3 regions of the Enterobacter sp. SM3 genome follow, and region 3 is predicted to be linked to each of the others. Evidence: predicted binding sites of a transcription regulator. Region 3 holds the regulator's gene; each other region holds the start of a gene.

Region 1 (6,240 bases), 1.6 Mb from region 3:
GCGCGTCGCCTGCTGGTGGAGCTGGTTAGCATGGGGCTGCCGCTGGCAACCGAAGCGCTGGATCCAAACAGCCCGCAGTACCTGGGCGATCTGTTCAGCTGGTCCGCGATTGGTGCGCGTACCACGGAATCGCAAACCCACCGCGAAATGGCGTCGGGCCTGTCGATGCCGGTTGGCTTTAAAAACGGTACCGATGGCAGCCTGGCGACGGCGATCAACGCCATGCGCGCTGCCGCCATGCCGCACCGTTTCGTCGGTATTAACCAGGCGGGCCAGGTCTGCCTCCTGCAAACGCAGGGCAACCCGGATGGCCATGTGATCCTGCGCGGCGGGAAAGCACCTAACTACAGCCCGGCGGACGTGGCGCAGTGTGAAAAAGAGATGGAGCAGGCGGGACTGCGCCCGGCACTGATGGTAGATTGCAGTCATGGTAATTCGAATAAAGATTACCGTCGCCAGCCTGCGGTTGCGGAATCCGTGATCGCACAGATCAAAGATGGCAACCGTTCGATTATCGGTCTGATGATTGAGAGCAACATTCATGAAGGCAATCAGTCATCTGAACAACCGCGCAGTGCAATGAAGCACGGCGTCTCCGTGACGGATGCCTGCATCAGCTGGGAGACGACCGATGCGCTGCTGCGTGAGATCCACCAAGATTTGAACGGCCAGCTGGCGACGCGTCTGGCTTAAGAGGTTTGTTATGGTTGCTGAATTGACCGCACTGCGCGATCAAATTGATGAAGTGGATAAGGCGCTGCTGGGCCTGCTGGCGCGCCGCATGGCGCTGGTTGCCGAAGTCGGTGAGGTGAAAAGCAAATACGGCCTGCCGATTTACGTCCCGGAGCGCGAAGCCTCAATGCTGGCCTCCCGTCGTAAAGAGGCCCAGGCGCTGGGCGTTTCGCCGGATTTGATTGAAGATGTTCTGCGTCGAGTGATGCGGGAATCCTATTCCAGCGAAAACGACAAGGGCTTTAAAACCCTCTGTCCGTCCCTGCGGCCGGTAGTGATTGTCGGCGGTGCAGGGCAGATGGGGCGTCTGTTCGAAAAAATGCTGACGCTTTCTGGCTATCAGGTGCGCATTCTGGAAAAAGAGGACTGGGCGCATGCTCCGGAGCTCATGAAAGATGCCGGGATGGTTATCGTCAGCGTGCCGATCCACGTGACGGAGCAGATCATCGAAAAGCTGCCTCCTTTACCGAATGACTGCATCCTGGTGGATCTGGCCTCCGTCAAAAATGGTCCGCTGCAGTCCATGCTGGCTGCGCATACGGGCCCGGTGCTGGGTCTGCACCCGATGTTTGGCCCGGACAGCGGCAGCCTGGCAAAGCAGGTGGTGGTTTACTGCGACGGTCGTCAGCCGGAAGCCTATCAGTGGTTCCTGGAACAGATTCAGGTATGGGGGGCGCGACTGCACCGCATCAGCGCGGTCGAGCACGATCAGAACATGGCGTTCATTCAGGCGCTGCGCCACTTTGCGACGTTTGCCTACGGTCTGCATCTGGCGGAAGAGAACGTGCAGCTTGAACAGCTGCTGGCACTCTCTTCACCTATCTATCGTCTGGAGCTGGCGATGGTCGGGCGCCTGTTTGCTCAGGATCCGCAGCTTTACGCGGACATTATTATGTCCTCCGAGAACAACCTGGCGCTCATCAAGCGCTACTATCAGCGCTTTGGTGAAGCCATTACGCTGCTGGAGCACGGAGACAAGCAGGCGTTTATCGACAGCTTCCGCAAGGTCGAGCACTGGTTTGGCGATTACGCGCAGCGTTTTCAGAGTGAGAGCCGAACGCTGTTGCGCCAGGCAAATGACAGTCGCCAGTAATGCGATGATGTATATACTGAAAGCCAGCATTGCTGGCTTTTTTTATTTTGGGGAACTGTCATGGCCGAACCGCAGCTGCTGTTGAATTACACCGGGCATCTGCCTGAATGCCCGACGTGGAGCGCAGAAGAGCACGCGCTCTACTGGGCCGATATTCTGGAAGGAGAGATCCACCGCTACCATCTGCCGACGGCAGAACACACCGTGCTTTCTTTCCATGAGGAGGTGGGCTGTTTTGCTCTGCGCGAGCAGGGTGGTTTTATCGTTGCGATGCGAACGGGTATCTGGCTGACCGATAAACACGGCCTGCTGCGCCGCAAGGTGTGTGATAACCCCTCTAACCCGCAGCTCGCACGTTTTAACGACGGCGGCACCGATCATCAGGGACGGTTCTATGCGGGCACCTTTTGGGGGCCGGGAGATTACAACGGCGCGTTGCTGATGCGCATCGACAACGACCTGACGCCGAAAGTGATCCAGTGCGATATTCACGGGCACAACGGCTTAGCGTTTAGCCCGGACAAGCGGTGGATGTTTACCTCAGACACGCCAAACGGCGTAATTTACCGCACGCCGCTTGACGAGCAGGGCGAACCCGGCAGGCGTGAGGTGTTTCGTCAGTTTAAAGAGGGCGAAGGGATACCGGACGGCGCGGCCATGGATGTGGAAGGCTGTTACTGGAGCGCGCTGTTTGACGGCTGGCGTATTGCGCGTTTTTCTCCGCAAGGGGAACAACTGGAAGAATACCGCATGCCGGTACGTTGCCCGACGATGGTCTGTTTTGGCGGCGATGACATGAAAACGCTGTTTATTACCACCACGCGGGAAAATATGGACGCGGAGGAGGTGGCGAAGTATCCGCTCTCCGGCGCCATCTTCACCCTGCCGGTGAGCGTGGCAGGGATGAAGAAAAGCCGGTTTATCGAACGTTAAGCCGGGTCAACCGGGACCACGTTCTCGCTCGGATAGCAGCCCAGCACCTTCATGGAGCGCGTGATCTCGCCCAGTTCGCGCAGGGCTTTCTGCATGGATGCAGATTCCAGGTTGGCCTGGATATCAAGGTAGAACATCTCTTCCCACGGATTGCCGTGGATCGGACGTGATTCCAGCTTCGTCATGATCAGATTGTGATTACGCAGTACCAGCAGGGCTTCAACCAGCGCACCGGCCTGTTGGCCGGTTGCCATCAGCAGGGTGGTTTTAGCCGGAACCTGATCCGAGACATCAATAGCTTTACGCGCCAGCACCACGAAACGGGTGATATTTTGCGTCTGGTTTGCCAGATTGCGTTCCAGTACCTGTAAACCATACAGCGCGCCGCCCGCTTCGCTGCCGAGCGCGGCGACGGTTGGGGAGTTAGCCTGCGCCACTTTTTCCATCGCCGCCGAGGTGCTTTCGGTGTACTCAATTTTCCAGTTCGGATAGCGGTTCAGGAACTGGCTGCACTGCTGGAACGGCTGTGGATGACTGTAGACCGTTTCGATCTTGCTCAGGTCGGTTGAACCCGAGACCAGAACGCAGTGATCGATAGGGATCGTCAGTTCGCCGACCAGCGACAGGCTAGTGTGCTGCAGCAAATCGTAGACATCATTAATGGCGCCGGAGCTGGTGTTCTCAATAGGCACGACGGCGTAATCCGCCTGGCCGGTCTCAACCTGATTAAAAATGTCGGCAAACTTCGCACAGCCGCTCTCGATAAACTCTTCGAAATGGCGTGCGGCATACTGACGTGCGGCCAGGTGAGAATAAGAGCCCTTCGGCCCGAGGAAGGCGATACGCGCAGAGTGCGGATTGGTTTTATTCAGATGCTGCTGGAGTAACGCTTGCTGGGTGAGAACGGAGTCTTCGATGATGAGCTGGAACAGCCGGGTGATGTAGTGGGCATCGAGGTGATGCGCTTTACCGAGCTGGATCAGACGCTCCAGCAGATCGCGCTCGCGGTCGATATCACGTACCGGGCGATGGGAGTCCAGCTTGGCTTTGCCCACTTCGACGGCGAGCGCGCGGCGTTCGGCCAGCAGCGCCAGTAATTTCTCGTCCAGCGCGCTGATTTTTACGCGCAGATCCAGTAACGGGTTTTCCGGTGTCATAGTGTTGCCTGTCTCATTTTATCGTTATCAATAAAAAAGGCCTCCCGCTGTGGGAGGCCTTGTTGTTCGTCTTCGCATTCTTTATCACACGACGAAACGCCTCCCAGTCAGGGGAAGGTAAAAAAGAATGCGAAGAAGAACGGCGTAAGTTTCATGAAGTCATCCTGTGATTGATACCGTTAAAGTACCCGTACTGTTTTCACCCTGTCAATAAAAAACAAAAAACGCGCCCGAAGGCGCGTTGGCGGTACACTCAATTTAAAGGATTACTCTTCTTCAACTTCTTCCGCGAAGCTGGCGTCTTTCACCGATGTTGCGGCGCGACGGGCTTCACCTTTGTGTTGCACTTTATTGAGCTGCCGTTCCAGCTTGTTGATCAAATCGTTAATAGCGGTGTACATATCCTCGTGTTTTGCGCTGGCGACCAGATGGCCGTTTGGAGTATTGATAGTTGCGTCAGCGATGAAACCCTGCGGCTCCTTGGACAGGATGATATGTGGATTAATCAAATGAGTTTGCCATTTATCCAGTTTGGCGAGACGGTCTGCGACGTGCTGGCGGATTGCCGGAGTAATTTCCATTTGTTTACTGGTAATGTTCATTGTCATAAATTTTACCTCTTGTCTTTCCGTCTTGGTGATTCCAGCATACCCGACCTAATGTCAAAATGTGTGATTTAGATCACGTTATTTTGTCGGTTTTTGTCAGGGAATCTTTTTTGTGAGGCAGGGCAGGAAGAGGTGAGATTTACCTTGTCGAAGGCAAAAATTGGGGCCATAGTTGACTGGATGTGTTGAGGCTAACGCGCTTCAGCGACGCTCTAAAATGAATAAAAAAACGGCAGCCTTCGGGCTGCCGTTTTGCATTGAGGCAAGATCAGGTGTTGCTGCTGTTCGCTGCGATGATTTTCGCCACTTTTTCAGCCTGAGCGGTCATCTGCATCTGACGGTAAGCGTTCTCCATCAGCTTCAGGCCGTCGCGCGTTGCCTGAGTATCCGGATAATCACGCAGCATACCTTCTACGCGGTTAACCACGGCAACCCATGCGCCACGGCGGGTATAGTATTCCGCCACGGAGTATTCATATTTCGCCAGACGATCTTTCAGGAACACCAGACGCTTGGTGGCATCGGTCACGTACTGACTGTTCGGATAGCCGCGCACCAGCTTGGAGAAGTCATTGAAGGCATCACGCGCATGCTGCGGGTCACGGTCTGAACGATCCACGCCGAAGAAGCCCTGCAGCGCACTGTCGTCCAGCGCCATGTTGGTGAGGCCGCGCATGTACATCACATAGTCGATGTTAGGATGAGTCGGGTTCAGACGTATGAAACGATCGATGGTTGCCTGAGCCAGCGGCAGATCGGCATTTTTATAGTATGCATAGATGAGATCTAACTGTACCTGCTGCGAATACGGGCCAAATGGATAGCGATTATCCAACGCTTCCAGTTGCGTTATCGCCTGTTTCCAGTTACCGTCCTGCAACTTTTGTTGTGCAGTCGCATAGATTTCATTCGGCGGATTGTCAGGGACCTGTTCATTTGAACCGGAGCAGCCCACCAAAGCCAGGCTCAACGTGGCCGCTGCCACCAGATATTTCATGCGCGTCATGACGTTTTGACTTTCCTCAAATGTTTGTCCGGGAGAAACTCTGTTCCTGCTCCCGATTAAGACCAGCTACAATAGCACACTATATTAAACGGCAAAGCCGTAAAACCCAACGTTAAACGAAGAAGCAGTTTATGGCACAACGAGTAGAACTCACCGCAACAGTCTCCGAAAATCAGCTCGGTCAACGCTTAGATCAGGCTTTGGCCGAATTGTTCCCTGATTATTCGCGTTCACGCATAAAAGAATGGATCCTTGACCAGCGCGTGCTGGTAAACGGCAAGATCTGGGACAAACCAAAAGAGAAAGTGTTAGGTGGGGAAGCTGTCGCCATCAATGCTGAAATCGAAGAGGAAATCCGCTTCGAGCCGCAGGATATCCCACTGGACATCGTCTATGAAGATGATGACATTCTGGTGATCAACAAGCCGCGCGACCTGGTTGTTCATCCGGGCGCGGGGAATCCTGACGGTACGGTACTTAACGCACTTCTCCATTACTATCCGCCGATCGTGGATGTCCCGCGCGCGGGCATCGTGCACCGTCTGGATAAAGACACCACCGGTTTGATGGTGGTGGCGAAGACCGTTCCTGCTCAGACCCGTCTGGTGGAATCGCTGCAGCTGCGTGAAATCACCCGCGAGTATGAAGCGGTAGCCATTGGGCATATGACCTCTGGCGGAACGGTGGAAGAGCCAATCAGCCGTCACCCAA
Region 2 (6,240 bases), 390 kb from region 3:
GCTGGAGACAGCTCAGCAGCTCCGGCGAGGCGCTAAACAGAGACAGGTTCCAGCCGCCGAAGTAGTCCTTCATATTGCGGCCCAGCAGGCTGTGCAGGGCAATCAGCGCCGGCTCGCTGTCCAGACGCTCGCCGTATGGCGGGTTGCTGATCACGGTACCGTACGGGCCTTTTGGCAGTGGGTTAGTCAGGTTCGCCACATCTTTCACCTCGAAGGTGACCAGCTCGCCGATACCGCCGCGACGGGCGTTGCTGCGTGCGCGTTCAATGACGCGCGGGTCGCTGTCCGAGCCGTAGAAGTGGGAGGTGTACTCTGCCAGACCTTTGCGCGCGCGGGTCTGCGCGTCGTCTTTAACCTCTTTCCAGATCGCTTCGTCGTGCTGCGCCCAGCCTTTAAAGCCCCAGTGGCCGCGATGCAGGCCCGGCGCGCGGTCGGTTGCCAGCATAGCCGCTTCAATCAGCAGCGTACCGGAACCACACATCGGATCGAGCAGCGGCGTGCCCGGCTGCCAGCCGGAGCGCATGACGATGGCGGCAGCCAGCGTTTCTTTAATTGGCGCCATACCGGTACGATCGCGGTAGCCGCGCAGGTGCAGGCCCGCGCCGCTCAGATCGAGAGAAATACTCGCCGTGTCGCCGTTCAGCCAGACGTTAATACGCAGATCCGGATTTTCGCGATCGACGTTCGGGCGTTCCTTATTTTTACGCGTGAAGCAGTCCACAATGGCGTCTTTTACGCGCAGGGCACCGTACTGGCTGTTGCGGATCTCGTCGTTCACGCCGTTGAAATGCACCGCAAAGGTGGCATTTGGCGTGAAGATCTCTGTCCAGTCGATCATCTGTACGCCGGTATAGAGGTCCAGGTCGCTATAGACCTTGCACTCCTTCATCGGCAGCATGATGCGCGACGCCAGACGGCTCCACATCAGGCTCTGGTAAATAAGCCGCGTGTCGCCCTCAAAATGGACACCACCCTGAACCACCTGGCACTCTTGTGCGCCCAGGCTTTCCAGTTCAGTTTTTAACAGCTCTTCCAGCCCACGGGCCGTACTGGCAAACAGAGAATTCATATCGTCACTTTTACTCTTAGAAAATTGTCGCGCATTATAGCTAATATGGCGTGTATGTCATAAAGTTGAAGGCTTATTTTCATTTGTGGGAGTGTGCAGTGGCGACGTTATCCAGGCTTTTTATCCATCCGGTGAAATCCATGCGCGGCATCGGCGTCTCTCACGCGCTGGCCGACATGAGCGGATTCGCCTTCGATCGTATTTTTATGGTCACCGAGCCTGACGGCACGTTCATTACCGCACGCCAGTTCCCGCAGATGGTTCGCTTTACCCCTTCCCCGCTTCATGACGGTTTGCACCTGACCGCGCCGGACGGCTCCAGCGCGGTCATTCGCTTTGCTGATTTTGCGCCTGTCGATGCGCCAACGGAAGTGTGGGGCAATCATTTTACCGCGCGCATCGCCCCGGATGAAATTAACCGCTGGCTGAGCGCTTTCTTCTCCCGCGACGTACAGTTGCGCTGGGTTGGGCCTGAACCGACGCGTCGCGTGAAGCGCCATGACGCCGTTCCCCTCTCCTTCGCCGATGGCTTCCCGTTCCTGCTGACCAACGAAGCTTCGCTGCGCGATTTACAAAACCGCTGCAAAGCGAGCGTTCAGATGGAACAGTTCCGTCCGAACCTGGTGGTGACGGGGGTCGACGCCTGGGACGAAGATACCTGGAAGGTGATCCGCATCGGCAACGTCATCTTTGATGTCGTTAAACCCTGCAGCCGCTGCATTTTCACCACGGTGAGTCCAGAGAAAGGCCAGAAGCACCCTTCCGGTGAACCGCTGAAGACGCTGCAGTCGTTCCGCACCGCGCAGGACAGCGGCGATGTGGATTTCGGCCAGAACCTGATCCCGCGCTCCAGCGGCGCAATCCGCGTCGGTGATGAGGTAGAGATCCTTGCCCGCGGGCCTGCAAGAGTGTACGGCTCAGGTCAGGAAGAAGAAATGGTCGACGTTGTGACGAATGTTGCCTCGGCGGTAGATATTCACTGGCAGGGCAACGTCATCCGTGGCAACAACCAGCAGGTATTACTGGAGCAACTGGAGCAGGCAGGTATTCGCGTACCCTATTCCTGTCGCGCAGGCATTTGCGGATGCTGCCGCATCAAGCTGGTGGATGGAGAGGTCAGTGCGCTGAAAAAATCGGCAATTGGAAATGACGGCACAATTCTGTGCTGTAGCTGCATACCGAAAACGTCCGTACAGCTGGAAGCTTAAACCGCCTGTTCGAGGCTGAAGGAATCGACGCGCAGCTGCGGCTTCAGCCTGTCGTTCATCACTTTAATGGCATCGCCAAGCTGCATCGTCCGCCCGGCAATGGTTACGCCGGGCTGTGCCAGCAGGCAGAGCGCAGCATTTTCGCCAGGCTCAACCACCAGCAGGCTCACCTCTTCTGCGGTATCGCTCAGATTGACGCTGGCCGCATCACCCGTTGCCGGGGTCCAGCTCATACCGTGCGCAAGAAAATGCCAGCTTTTTGGCATTTGCGGTTTCAGGAAGCGGATAGCCACCAGCGCATTTAATACCAGCTCGGCGCGCTGCTCTTTCGAGAGCACCAGATCGCGGCATTTTTCTTCAAAAGAGAAATAAAGCGCCGCATCGTCAACGCAAAAGCCCGACGGGGAAAACGCGTCCGGGGTTAACATTCGGCGGGCAAAACGAGAACGAAACAACATGCCATTGGCTAAGTCGAGCATCATTCGGTCATGCTCGTCGCAAAAATACCAGCGCCAGTTATCGTCAGGTTTAATTCGCATGTGTCTCTCCCGTCCCCAAACGTCCTGTACTAAAATTGTCCTGATCGCCGCTTCGTTTATAACACCATTAATAAAAGACTATAATGTCTAAATAAGCAACAGTGACGGAATATAAAACAACCAGGGCTGGAAATAAAGCCCTGGTTGTCTGATTAAGAGAAAAGATTAGATATGAGTAACGATTTCTTTAATCAGCGGTGGTCCTTTAAAAATAAAGCCGGAATAGATTTGCACCAGTGACGCACCCGCCGCCATCTTCTCGCGTGCAGCTATCACTGAGTCAATGCCGCCGACGCCAATAATCGGCAGACGCCCTTTTAATTCCGCAGACAGGGCGCGAATAATTTCGGTGCTTTTTAATTGTACCGGACGTCCACTTAACCCACCCGCTTCGTCACAGTTTTTCATTCCCTGCACGAGGGAGCGATCGAGGGTGGTATTGGTTGCAATCACACCATCAATATTATGGCGAACTAAACTGTCGGCAACCTGGATCAATTCTTCGGCAGAAAGATCCGGGGCGATCTTAACCGCGACCGGAACATATTTATGGTGGATCGTCTGGAGTTCATTTTGCTTATTTTTAATGGCACTCAGAAGATCGTCAAGCGCTTCGCCATATTGTAAGGAACGCAGCCCCGGGGTATTGGGTGAAGAAATATTCACCGCAATATAACCGGCATAGGCGTAGACTTTTTCCATACAAATCAGATAGTCATCTTTACCCTGCTCTACCGGCGTGTCTTTATTTTTGCCGATATTAATGCCTAATATCCCGTCAAAATGGGCTTTTTTTACGTTCTCCACCAGGTGATCAACACCGAGGTTATTAAAGCCCATGCGGTTGATCAGCCCTTCGGCTTCAACCAGGCGGAACAAGCGCGGCTTGTCATTTCCCGGCTGCGGGCGCGGTGTGACGGTACCGATTTCAATGGAGCCAAAGCCCATCGCGCCCAGGGCATCAATGCACTCGCCATTTTTGTCCAGACCCGCCGCCAGACCCAGCGGATTTTTAAAGGTCAGACCCATGCACTGCACAGGTTTTTCCGGCACATTCTGACGCACCAGAGCGGCCAGAGGCGTTCCGGTAATACGACGTAATTGCTGGAATGTAAATTCATGAGCGCGCTCAGGGTCGAGCTGGAAAAGGGCTTTACGAACGAAGGGGTAGTACATGAACTCTCCTGGATTCCCGGTGTGCAAACCGGGAGGGGATTATGGGCGATCCGCGCGCGAAAGGGAATTGACCTGCGGCAAAAAACCAGCGTAAAACGCAATCGTTTACCTTCCCGTCTATTTCTTATGCACTTTTTCGCATTTTAATTGCAGATAAATCATTTAGTGGAATAACCGCGCGGTGTCACACTCCTGAAAATTGTTATGAATTTTAGATAAAAGCAAACAATTGGTTATAAGGAGGAAGTATGCGCGTCATTACCCTGGCCGGAAGTCCACGATTCCCTTCGCGCTCCAGCGCCCTGCTGGAATATGCCCGCGAAAAACTCAATGCCCTGGATGTGGAAGTGTGCCACTGGAACCTGCATAACTTCGAACCTGAAGATCTGCTCTATGCCCGTTTCGACAGCCCTGCGCTTAAAACGCTCATCGAGCAGCTTAACGGCGCTGACGGCTTAATTGTGGCTACGCCCATTTATAAAGCCTCTTTTTCCGGGGCGCTGAAAACTCTGCTCGATCTGCTTCCGGAACGCGCGCTGGACGGCAAAGTCGTGCTGCCGCTGGCAACGGGCGGTACGGTTGCCCATTTACTGGCCGTGGATTATGCCCTGAAGCCGGTGCTGAACGCGCTGAAAGCGCAGGAGATCCTCCACGGCGTTTTCGCAGATGACTCCCAGGTTATCGATTATCAACATAAACCCCATTTTACGCCGAACCTGCAAACCCGCCTCGATACTGCCCTGGAAACCTTCTGGCATGCTCTGCACCGCCGGGATATCCAGGCGCCGGCGTTTGGTCAGCCTCAAGGAGTCGCACATGTTTAAAACGTTAACCCGCATCGGCCTGGCAGGTCTGATGGCGCTTTCCTCGCTGGCCCATGCCGCAGAAACGGCTCCGGAAAGTTTACGCATTGGCTACCAGAAAGGCAGCGTCAGCATGGTGCTGGCGAAAAGCCACCAGCTTCTGGAAAAACGCTTCCCGGACACCAAATTCTCCTGGGTGGAGTTCCCGGCTGGCCCGCAGATGCTGGAGGCCCTGAACGTGGGCAGTATCGATCTCGGCAGCACGGGTGATATTCCGCCGATATTCGCCCAGGCGGCGGGAGCGGACCTCGTCTATGTTGGCGTTGAGCCGCCCAAACCGAAGGCCGAAGTGATTCTGGTGCCTGAAAACAGCGACGTTAAAAGCGTCGCCGATCTTAAAGGGCATAAAGTTGCTTTCCAGAAAGGTTCCAGCTCACACAACCTGCTGCTGCGTGCCCTGCAAGAAGCCGGGCTCAAGTTCACTGACATTCAGCCTGTTTACCTGACGCCTGCCGACGCCCGCGCCGCGTTCCAGCAGAAGAACGTTGATGCCTGGGCCATCTGGGATCCGTACTACTCCGCCGCATTACTGCAGGGCGGCGTTCGCGTGCTGAAAGACGGCACCACGCTGAAGCAGACCGGCTCGTTCTACCTGGCCGCGCGTCCTTATGCGGAAAAGAACGGCGCATTTATTCAGGGCGTACTGGATACCTTTACCCAGGCCGATGCGCTGACCCAGACCCAGCGTCAGGAGAGCATTGCCCTGCTGGCGAAAACCATGGGCTTACCTGAGCCGGTGATCGCGAGCTATCTCAACCACCGTCCGCCGACCACCATTACGCCCGTAGACGCGCACGTCGCCGCGCTTCAGCAACAAACGGCTGACCTTTTCTATCAAAACCACCTGGTACCAAAACAGGTCACTATTCGCGAACGCATCTGGCAGCCCGCTGGCAAAGAAGGAGCTAAATCATGAGTCTGAATCTTTTCTGGTTTTTACCCACCCACGGTGATGGACACTATCTTGGTACAGAAGAGGGCTCGCGCCCGGTTGACCATGGCTATCTGCAGCAGATTGCGCAGGCGGCGGACCGAATCGGTTTCACCGGGGTGCTGATCCCGACCGGACGTTCATGTGAAGATGCCTGGCTGGTGGCCGCGTCGATGATCCCGGTCACCCAGCGTTTGAAATTCCTGGTTGCGTTACGCCCGAGCGTGGTCTCCCCCACCGTGGCGGCGCGTCAGGCGGCAACGCTGGACAGACTGTCCAACGGTCGCGCCCTGTTTAACCTGGTGACGGGCAGCGATCCGCAGGAGCTGGCGGGCGATGGGGTATTCCTCGACCATACCGAGCGCTATGAAGCCTCCGCCGAGTTCACCCGCGTCTGGCGACGTCTGCTGGAAGGTGAAACCGTTACCTTTGAAGGCAAGCATATTCACGTTCG
Region 3 (6,240 bases):
GCATTGCCCAGGTTGAAGGCACCGATGTTGACCGAAGATGAGAGGCCCGGCGCTTCATGGGCGACGCGCATCACGCGCATCTGCAGCGGCGGCACCACGGCGAAAGTGGCAGCTCCCCAGACGACCATCGCGATCGCGGCCCCAAACTCATTACGCGCCAGCCACGGAATGGCAATCATGATGACAATCAGCAGGGTTAAGAAGCCCTTCAGCGTCCCGCTCACGGAACGGTCGGCAAATTTCCCGCCGAGATAGTTACCGATCGAGAAGCCCACGCCAATCAGCACCAGCATCGCGGTCACAAAGAGTGGCGTTGCGTGGGTGATGTCATGCAATACCGGTGAAATATAGGTGTAGAGGGTAAACATCGCCCCTGCCCCCAGCACGGTGGTGAGCAGCGCGGAGAGCACCTGCGGACGCATCAGCACCGACAGTTCTCTACGCACGTCAGGACGTTCCCCCGCGCTGCCTTTCGGCAAGGAGAAGAACAACGCCACCATCGCAACCACGCCCAGCCCGGCAGTCGCCAGGAAGGACATACGCCAGCCGATCGCTTCCCCCAGCCAGGTTGCCGCAGGCACCCCGCCGATGTTGGCAATCGTTAGCCCCATAAACATGGTTGCCACGGCGCTCGCCTGCTTATGTTTTGGCACCACGCTGGCAGCCACGACCGACCCCAGCCCAAAGAACGCGCCGTGGTTAAGGCTGGTCAGAATGCGTGACAGCATCAATGTGGTGTAGTCCGGCGCAATCGCCGAAAGCACGTTGCCCAGGGTGAAGATCGCCATCAGGAAAATCAGCGCATTGCGGCGCGCGCGGTGCGAAAGCAGAAGCGTCATCAGCGGCGCCCCTACCATCACGCCGATAGCGTAGGCGCTGATTAACATGCCTGCCGCAGGGATCGAGACGTCTACGCCCCGGGCAATAACGGGCAGTAACCCCATCGGGGAGAATTCAGTGGTGCCAATCCCAAAAGCGCCAATCGCCAGGGCCAGCAGGGGAAAATTGATTTTCATGCGTCAACTCCGGATGCCGTGTCATGTGGTGACACAGAACAAAGAAGCGGAAAGCATGACATCAATCACAAAAAATGAGAAGTTAACAAAATGGCAAAAGATTTTTGCCAGAGAAGTAACAATCCGGGGAGTCGGGAGGGAGAAGGCTCTCCCTCCGCGTAAATCAGTGCAGCGCTGCCGTCAGACCGGCCGCGACAATCAGAGCCAGCACAACAACGGTGGTGAACAGCGAAAACTTAAGATCGGAACTCATCAATTTTTCTCCTTTTAATCCCCACACGAAAAGTGAGCTTGCTCATTTTTGCACAGATTACGTCAAAAATCTTCCTGGATTTATACTGATAACCACTTTACCTCTTCCCCTTTTCATCAAGATAGGACAAAATTCCACGCTAAATTTATTAGCGTACCGGCCATTGACCCCCTCCTGACGTCCCGTGTCGTTTTCCCGGCGTGCCGCAATTCAACATTGCGAGATAAGGGTGAGAGAAGGCAAACGTTTACCTTCAAATTTTTCAGGAGTTTAGGATATGGTCTGGAGTGACATTTAATGGCAACAATTAAAGACGTAGCAAAACGCGCAAACGTTTCCACTACAACCGTATCACATGTAATTAACAAAACCCGCTTCGTGGCGGAAGAGACGCGCAATGCCGTCTGGGCAGCGATCAAAGAGCTGCACTATTCGCCAAGCGCGGTTGCGCGTAGCCTCAAGGTTAATCACACCAAGTCCATTGGATTGCTGGCGACCAGCAGTGAAGCGGCCTATTTTGCCGAGATCATTGAAGCGGTTGAAAAAAACTGCTTCCAGAAAGGCTATACCCTGATTCTGGGCAACGCATGGAACAGCATTGAAAAACAGCGCGCCTACCTGTCGATGATGGCGCAAAAGCGCGTTGATGGCCTGCTGGTGATGTGTTCCGAGTACCCCGAATCCGTGCTGTCGATGCTGGAAGAGTATCGCCACATTCCGATGGTGGTGATGGACTGGGGCGAAGCGCGCGCGGATTTCACCGATTCCGTTATCGATAACGCCTTTGAAGGCGGCTATATGGCCGGTCGTTATCTGATCGAACGCGGTCACCGCGAGATTGGCGTGATCCCCGGTCCGCTGGAGCGCAACACCGGCGCGGGCCGTCTGGCCGGTTTTATGAAAGCGATGGAAGAAGCGCTGATCAACGTGCCGGAAAACTGGATTGTGCAGGGCGACTTTGAGCCGGAATCGGGCTACCGCGCGATGCAGCAAATCGTCTCTCAGCCGCACCGTCCGACAGCCGTTTTCTGCGGAGGCGACATCATGGCGATGGGCGCGCTCTGCGCTGCCGACGAGCTGGGCCTGCGCGTCCCGCAGGATATTTCCGTGATCGGGTATGACAACGTGCGTAACGCGCGTTTCTTCACGCCAGCGCTGACCACCATTCACCAGCCGAAAGATTCGCTGGGCGAAACGGCCTTCAATATGCTTATGGACAGGATCGTCAACAAGCGTGAAGAGTCGCAGTCCATTGAAGTTCACCCGCGTCTTATCGAACGCCGTTCCGTTGCGGATGGTCCGTTCCGCGACTACCGTCGTTAATCGCCTTACGGGGCCAGCTACGCTGGCTCCCGTAACCATTCCCGATTTAGCGTTTCGCTGTCTCCCAGATAATCCAGCAGCCAGGCCATCGCAGGCGAGACATCATTTTGCTGCCAGGTGAGGCAGCAGGCCGCATCCGGGAACGGATTCTCCAGCGTCAGCTCAACCCACTCTCCGGTATCGATGCGCGGACGCGCGAAATGAACGGGCACCATCGCGACGCACAGTCCGGCACTGAGGCACGTCGCCGACGATTCCCAGTCAGGCGCCACCACCCGCCGCTGGTTGTCAAGAAGCCAGGTAATACGCTTGGGCAATGAACGGGACGTATCCTCCAGCACCAGCGACGGCCAGTTCCGCAGCGTATCATCGCTCAGCGGCCCTTCCATCGCCGCCAGCGGATGATTGCTTGCCACCACGCACTTCCAGCTCAGCATCCCCATATCGCGAAAAGCGTAACGCCCCCCGACCGGGATCGCCTGCGTGGCCCCAATCGCCATCTCTGCCCTGCCGTCCGCCAGCGCATCCCAGACGCCGTTGAACACCTCCTGCGAGACCCGCAGCTCGACATCCGAAAAATGACGATAGAAGTCGACGATCATCTGCCGGGTGCGTTCCGGCTTAACGATGTTGTCCACCGCGATGGAAAGATGTCCCCGCCAGCCGTTGGCGATCTGCTGACACTGTTCGCGGGTGATCTGCATTTTTTTGATAACAGAACGCCCTTCCTTCAAAAACCACGCGCCTGCGGGCGTTAATTCCACATCACGATGCCGCCGTTCAAACAGCGGAACCGCCAGCCACTCCTCCAGCTGACGCACCGTGTAGCTGATTGCCGAAGGGACGCGGTGCAGCTCCTGCGCCGCACCGCTAAAGCTACCGTTACGCGCAACAGCATCGACCACTTCAAGAGAATAATCTGACCACATTTTCTGCCTGCAAAAAATTTGAATGCACCCGCCAAATATTAGCGTTTCACAAGCGGCTTTGCACTCCCTACACTCAGCGCCAATGTATACCTGCCTCCTCAGGAGAATAAAATAATGCAACCCAGGAACGGTTTTTTAGTCTGGCTCGGCGGCTTAAGCGTGCTGGGCTTTTTGGCCACCGATATGTACCTGCCGGCGTTTGCCGCCATGCAGGAAGATTTGCAAACCCCGGCTGCCGCCATCAGCGCCAGCCTGAGTTTATTCCTCGCCGGTTTTGCCTTCGCACAGCTTCTCTGGGGACCGCTCTCGGATCGCTTTGGTCGTAAACCGGTACTGCTGCTGGGCCTGGCCATTTTTGCCGTGGGCTGCCTGGGGATGCTGTGGGTACGCGATGCTACCTGGCTGCTGGTGCTGCGTTTTATTCAGGCCGTGGGCGTCTGTGCCGCGGCCGTGACCTGGCAGGCGCTGGTCACCGACTATTACCCGGCTAACCGCACTAACCGTATTTTCGCCACCATTATGCCGCTGGTGGGTCTCTCACCTGCCCTCGCCCCTCTGCTGGGCAGCTGGATCCTCGCGCATTTCGACTGGCAGGCCATCTTCGCCACGCTGTTTGCCATTACCCTGGTACTGATGCTGCCGGCGTTCGCCCTCAAGCCCGCGCATAAAAAAGAAGCGCATGCTGACGCGAAGCCGATTACCTTCACGTCCCTGCTCAGCACCAAAGCGTATCGCGGCAATGTCCTGATCTATGCCGCCTGCTCGGCAAGCTTTTTCGCGTGGCTCACCGGTTCGCCGTTTATTCTTCACGATATGGGCTACAGCCCGGCAGCCATCGGCCTGAGCTACGTTCCGCAGACTATCGCGTTCCTGGTGGGCGGGTACGGCTGCCGCGCGGCGCTGCAAAAGTGGGAAGGTCAGCAGATGCTGCCATGGCTGCTGGTGCTGTATGCGCTGAGCGTCGTCGGGACCTGGGCCGTTGGCTTTATTCCGGGTGCCGGTCTGGCTGAAATTTTGATCCCATTCTGCGTGATGGCCGTCGCGAACGGGGCGATTTACCCGATTGTCGTGGCCCAGGCGCTGCGTCCGTTCCCGCAGGCGACGGGCCGCGCCGCCGCGCTGCAGAACACCCTGCAGCTGGGGCTGTGCTTCCTGGCAAGCCTGGTGGTCTCGGCGCTGATTGCCACGCCGCTCCTGACCACCACCAGCGTGATGCTGGTGACCGTCGCGCTGGCTGTGATGGGCTATCGCATGCAGGCAGCCGCGCAGCGTGAGCAGGACAACCGCACTCAGGTTGAAACGTCGCATGCATAATCGCGCCGGAAATCATGTTAATTTTCAGTGATTAGGTTGCTAAGAATTTTCTATTGAATCACCAAATTTTGAGGCCTATACTAAATTTGGTTCGATTAAATACGATAAATATTAAGTGTTAACGGGAGCCGGAGCGCTCCCGTTTTACCATGGAAGGCATTTCGGCAAGGGTTATCTCCCTTCCTCTGTTCTACGTCGGATATTAGCCTCGCGGTATTTACCGTGAGATTTCTCACAAACCAAAAAAAGCGTCTACGCTGTTTTAAGGTTCTGATCACAGTAGGGTGATGGAGAAGCTATGAGTTCATCGTGTATAGAAGAAGTCAGCGTTCCGGACGATAACTGGTCCCGGATCGTCAGTGAACTGTTAGGTCGAGCAGGCATCACTATCAATGGATCATCGCCATCCGATCCTCAGGTTAAACATCCCGACTTTTTTAAACGCGTGTTGCGAGAGGGATCGTTAGGCCTGGGAGAAAGCTATATGGACGGCTGGTGGGAGTGCGAACGTCTGGATACCTTTTTCGCCAGCGTGCTGCGTGCCGGTCTTGAAAATCAACTCCCTCGCAATCTGAAAGACACCCTGCGCGTCGCGTCTGCCCGACTGTTCAATCTGCAAAGTAAAAAACGCGCGTGGATCGTTGGCAAAGAGCACTACGATCTTGGCAACGACCTGTTCAGCCGTATGCTGGACCCTTTCATGCAGTACTCCTGCGCCTACTGGAAAGAGGCGTCGACGCTTGAAGAGGCCCAGCAGGCCAAGCTGCGTCTGATTAGCGAGAAGCTGCAGCTGCAGCCCGGTATGCGCGTGCTGGATATCGGCTGCGGCTGGGGCGGGCTGGCGTATTTTATGGCGAAGCACTATGGCGTCAGCGTCGTCGGCGTGACGATTTCAGCGGAACAGCAAAAAATGGCGCGAGAGCGCTGCCAGGGTCTCGATGTCGATATCCGGCTGCAGGACTACCGTGACCTGAACGAACAGTTTGACCGAATCGTTTCCGTCGGCATGTTCGAGCACGTCGGGCCGAAAAACTACGATACCTATTTTGAGGTGGTGGATCGTAATCTGAAACCGGACGGCATCTTCCTGCTGCACACCATTGGCTCTAAGCGGACCGACAATAACGTTGACCCGTGGATCAACAAATACATCTTTCCGAATGGCTGTTTACCGTCCGTTCGCCAGATCGCCAACGCCAGTGAACCCCATTTCGTAATGGAAGACTGGCATAACTTTGGCGCGGATTACGACACCACGTTGATGGCATGGCATGCTCGTTTTCAGGAGACCTGGCCTGAGATTGCGGACAACTATTCTGAACGATTCAAGCGGATGTTTAGCTATTATCTGAATGCCTGCGCGGGGGCGTTTCGCGCACGGGATATTCAGCTCTGGCAGGTGGTA

What was found. The regulator PurR, encoded in region 3, represses purine synthesis genes. The targets are predictions, from matches to a motif close to CANGCAAACGTTTGCNTG.
Region 1: raiA (ribosome-associated translation inhibitor RaiA) is a predicted target of PurR. The motif match lies at 4,621-4,638, and genes of this name have one in related genera.
Region 2: pyrD (quinone-dependent dihydroorotate dehydrogenase) is a predicted target of PurR. The motif match lies at 4,087-4,104, and genes of this name have one in related genera.

Annotation. Positions count from the first base shown of each region.
Region 1 covers NZ_CP099971.1:3,623,918-3,630,157, reverse strand. Annotated here, with positions in the region: gene aroF (3-deoxy-7-phosphoheptulonate synthase AroF) at 1-693, shown strand, start outside; gene tyrA (bifunctional chorismate mutase/prephenate dehydrogenase) at 704-1,825, shown strand; gene GVO84_RS16925 (SMP-30/gluconolactonase/LRE family protein) at 1,886-2,758, shown strand; gene pheA (bifunctional chorismate mutase/prephenate dehydratase) at 2,755-3,915, opposite strand; Phe leader region at 3,946-4,071, opposite strand; gene pheL (pheA operon leader peptide PheL) at 4,023-4,070, opposite strand; gene raiA (ribosome-associated translation inhibitor RaiA) at 4,182-4,523, opposite strand; gene bamD (outer membrane protein assembly factor BamD) at 4,792-5,529, opposite strand; gene rluD (23S rRNA pseudouridine(1911/1915/1917) synthase RluD) at 5,661-6,240, shown strand, end outside.
Region 2 covers NZ_CP099971.1:1,631,144-1,637,383, reverse strand. Annotated here, with positions in the region: gene rlmKL (bifunctional 23S rRNA (guanine(2069)-N(7))-methyltransferase RlmK/23S rRNA (guanine(2445)-N(2))-methyltransferase RlmL) at 1-1,069, opposite strand, end outside; gene GVO84_RS07540 (YcbX family protein) at 1,168-2,277, shown strand; gene zapC (cell division protein ZapC) at 2,274-2,816, opposite strand; gene pyrD (quinone-dependent dihydroorotate dehydrogenase) at 2,982-3,992, opposite strand; gene ssuE (NADPH-dependent FMN reductase) at 4,241-4,816, shown strand; gene GVO84_RS07520 (sulfonate ABC transporter substrate-binding protein) at 4,809-5,771, shown strand; gene ssuD (FMNH2-dependent alkanesulfonate monooxygenase) at 5,768-6,240, shown strand, end outside.
Region 3 covers NZ_CP099971.1:2,024,988-2,031,227, reverse strand. Annotated here, with positions in the region: gene GVO84_RS09585 (MFS transporter) at 1-1,016, opposite strand, end outside; gene GVO84_RS09580 (YnhF family membrane protein) at 1,180-1,269, opposite strand; gene purR (HTH-type transcriptional repressor PurR) at 1,567-2,592, shown strand; gene punR (DNA-binding transcriptional activator PunR) at 2,610-3,521, opposite strand; gene punC (purine nucleoside transporter PunC) at 3,636-4,835, shown strand; gene cfa (cyclopropane fatty acyl phospholipid synthase) at 5,134-6,240, shown strand, end outside.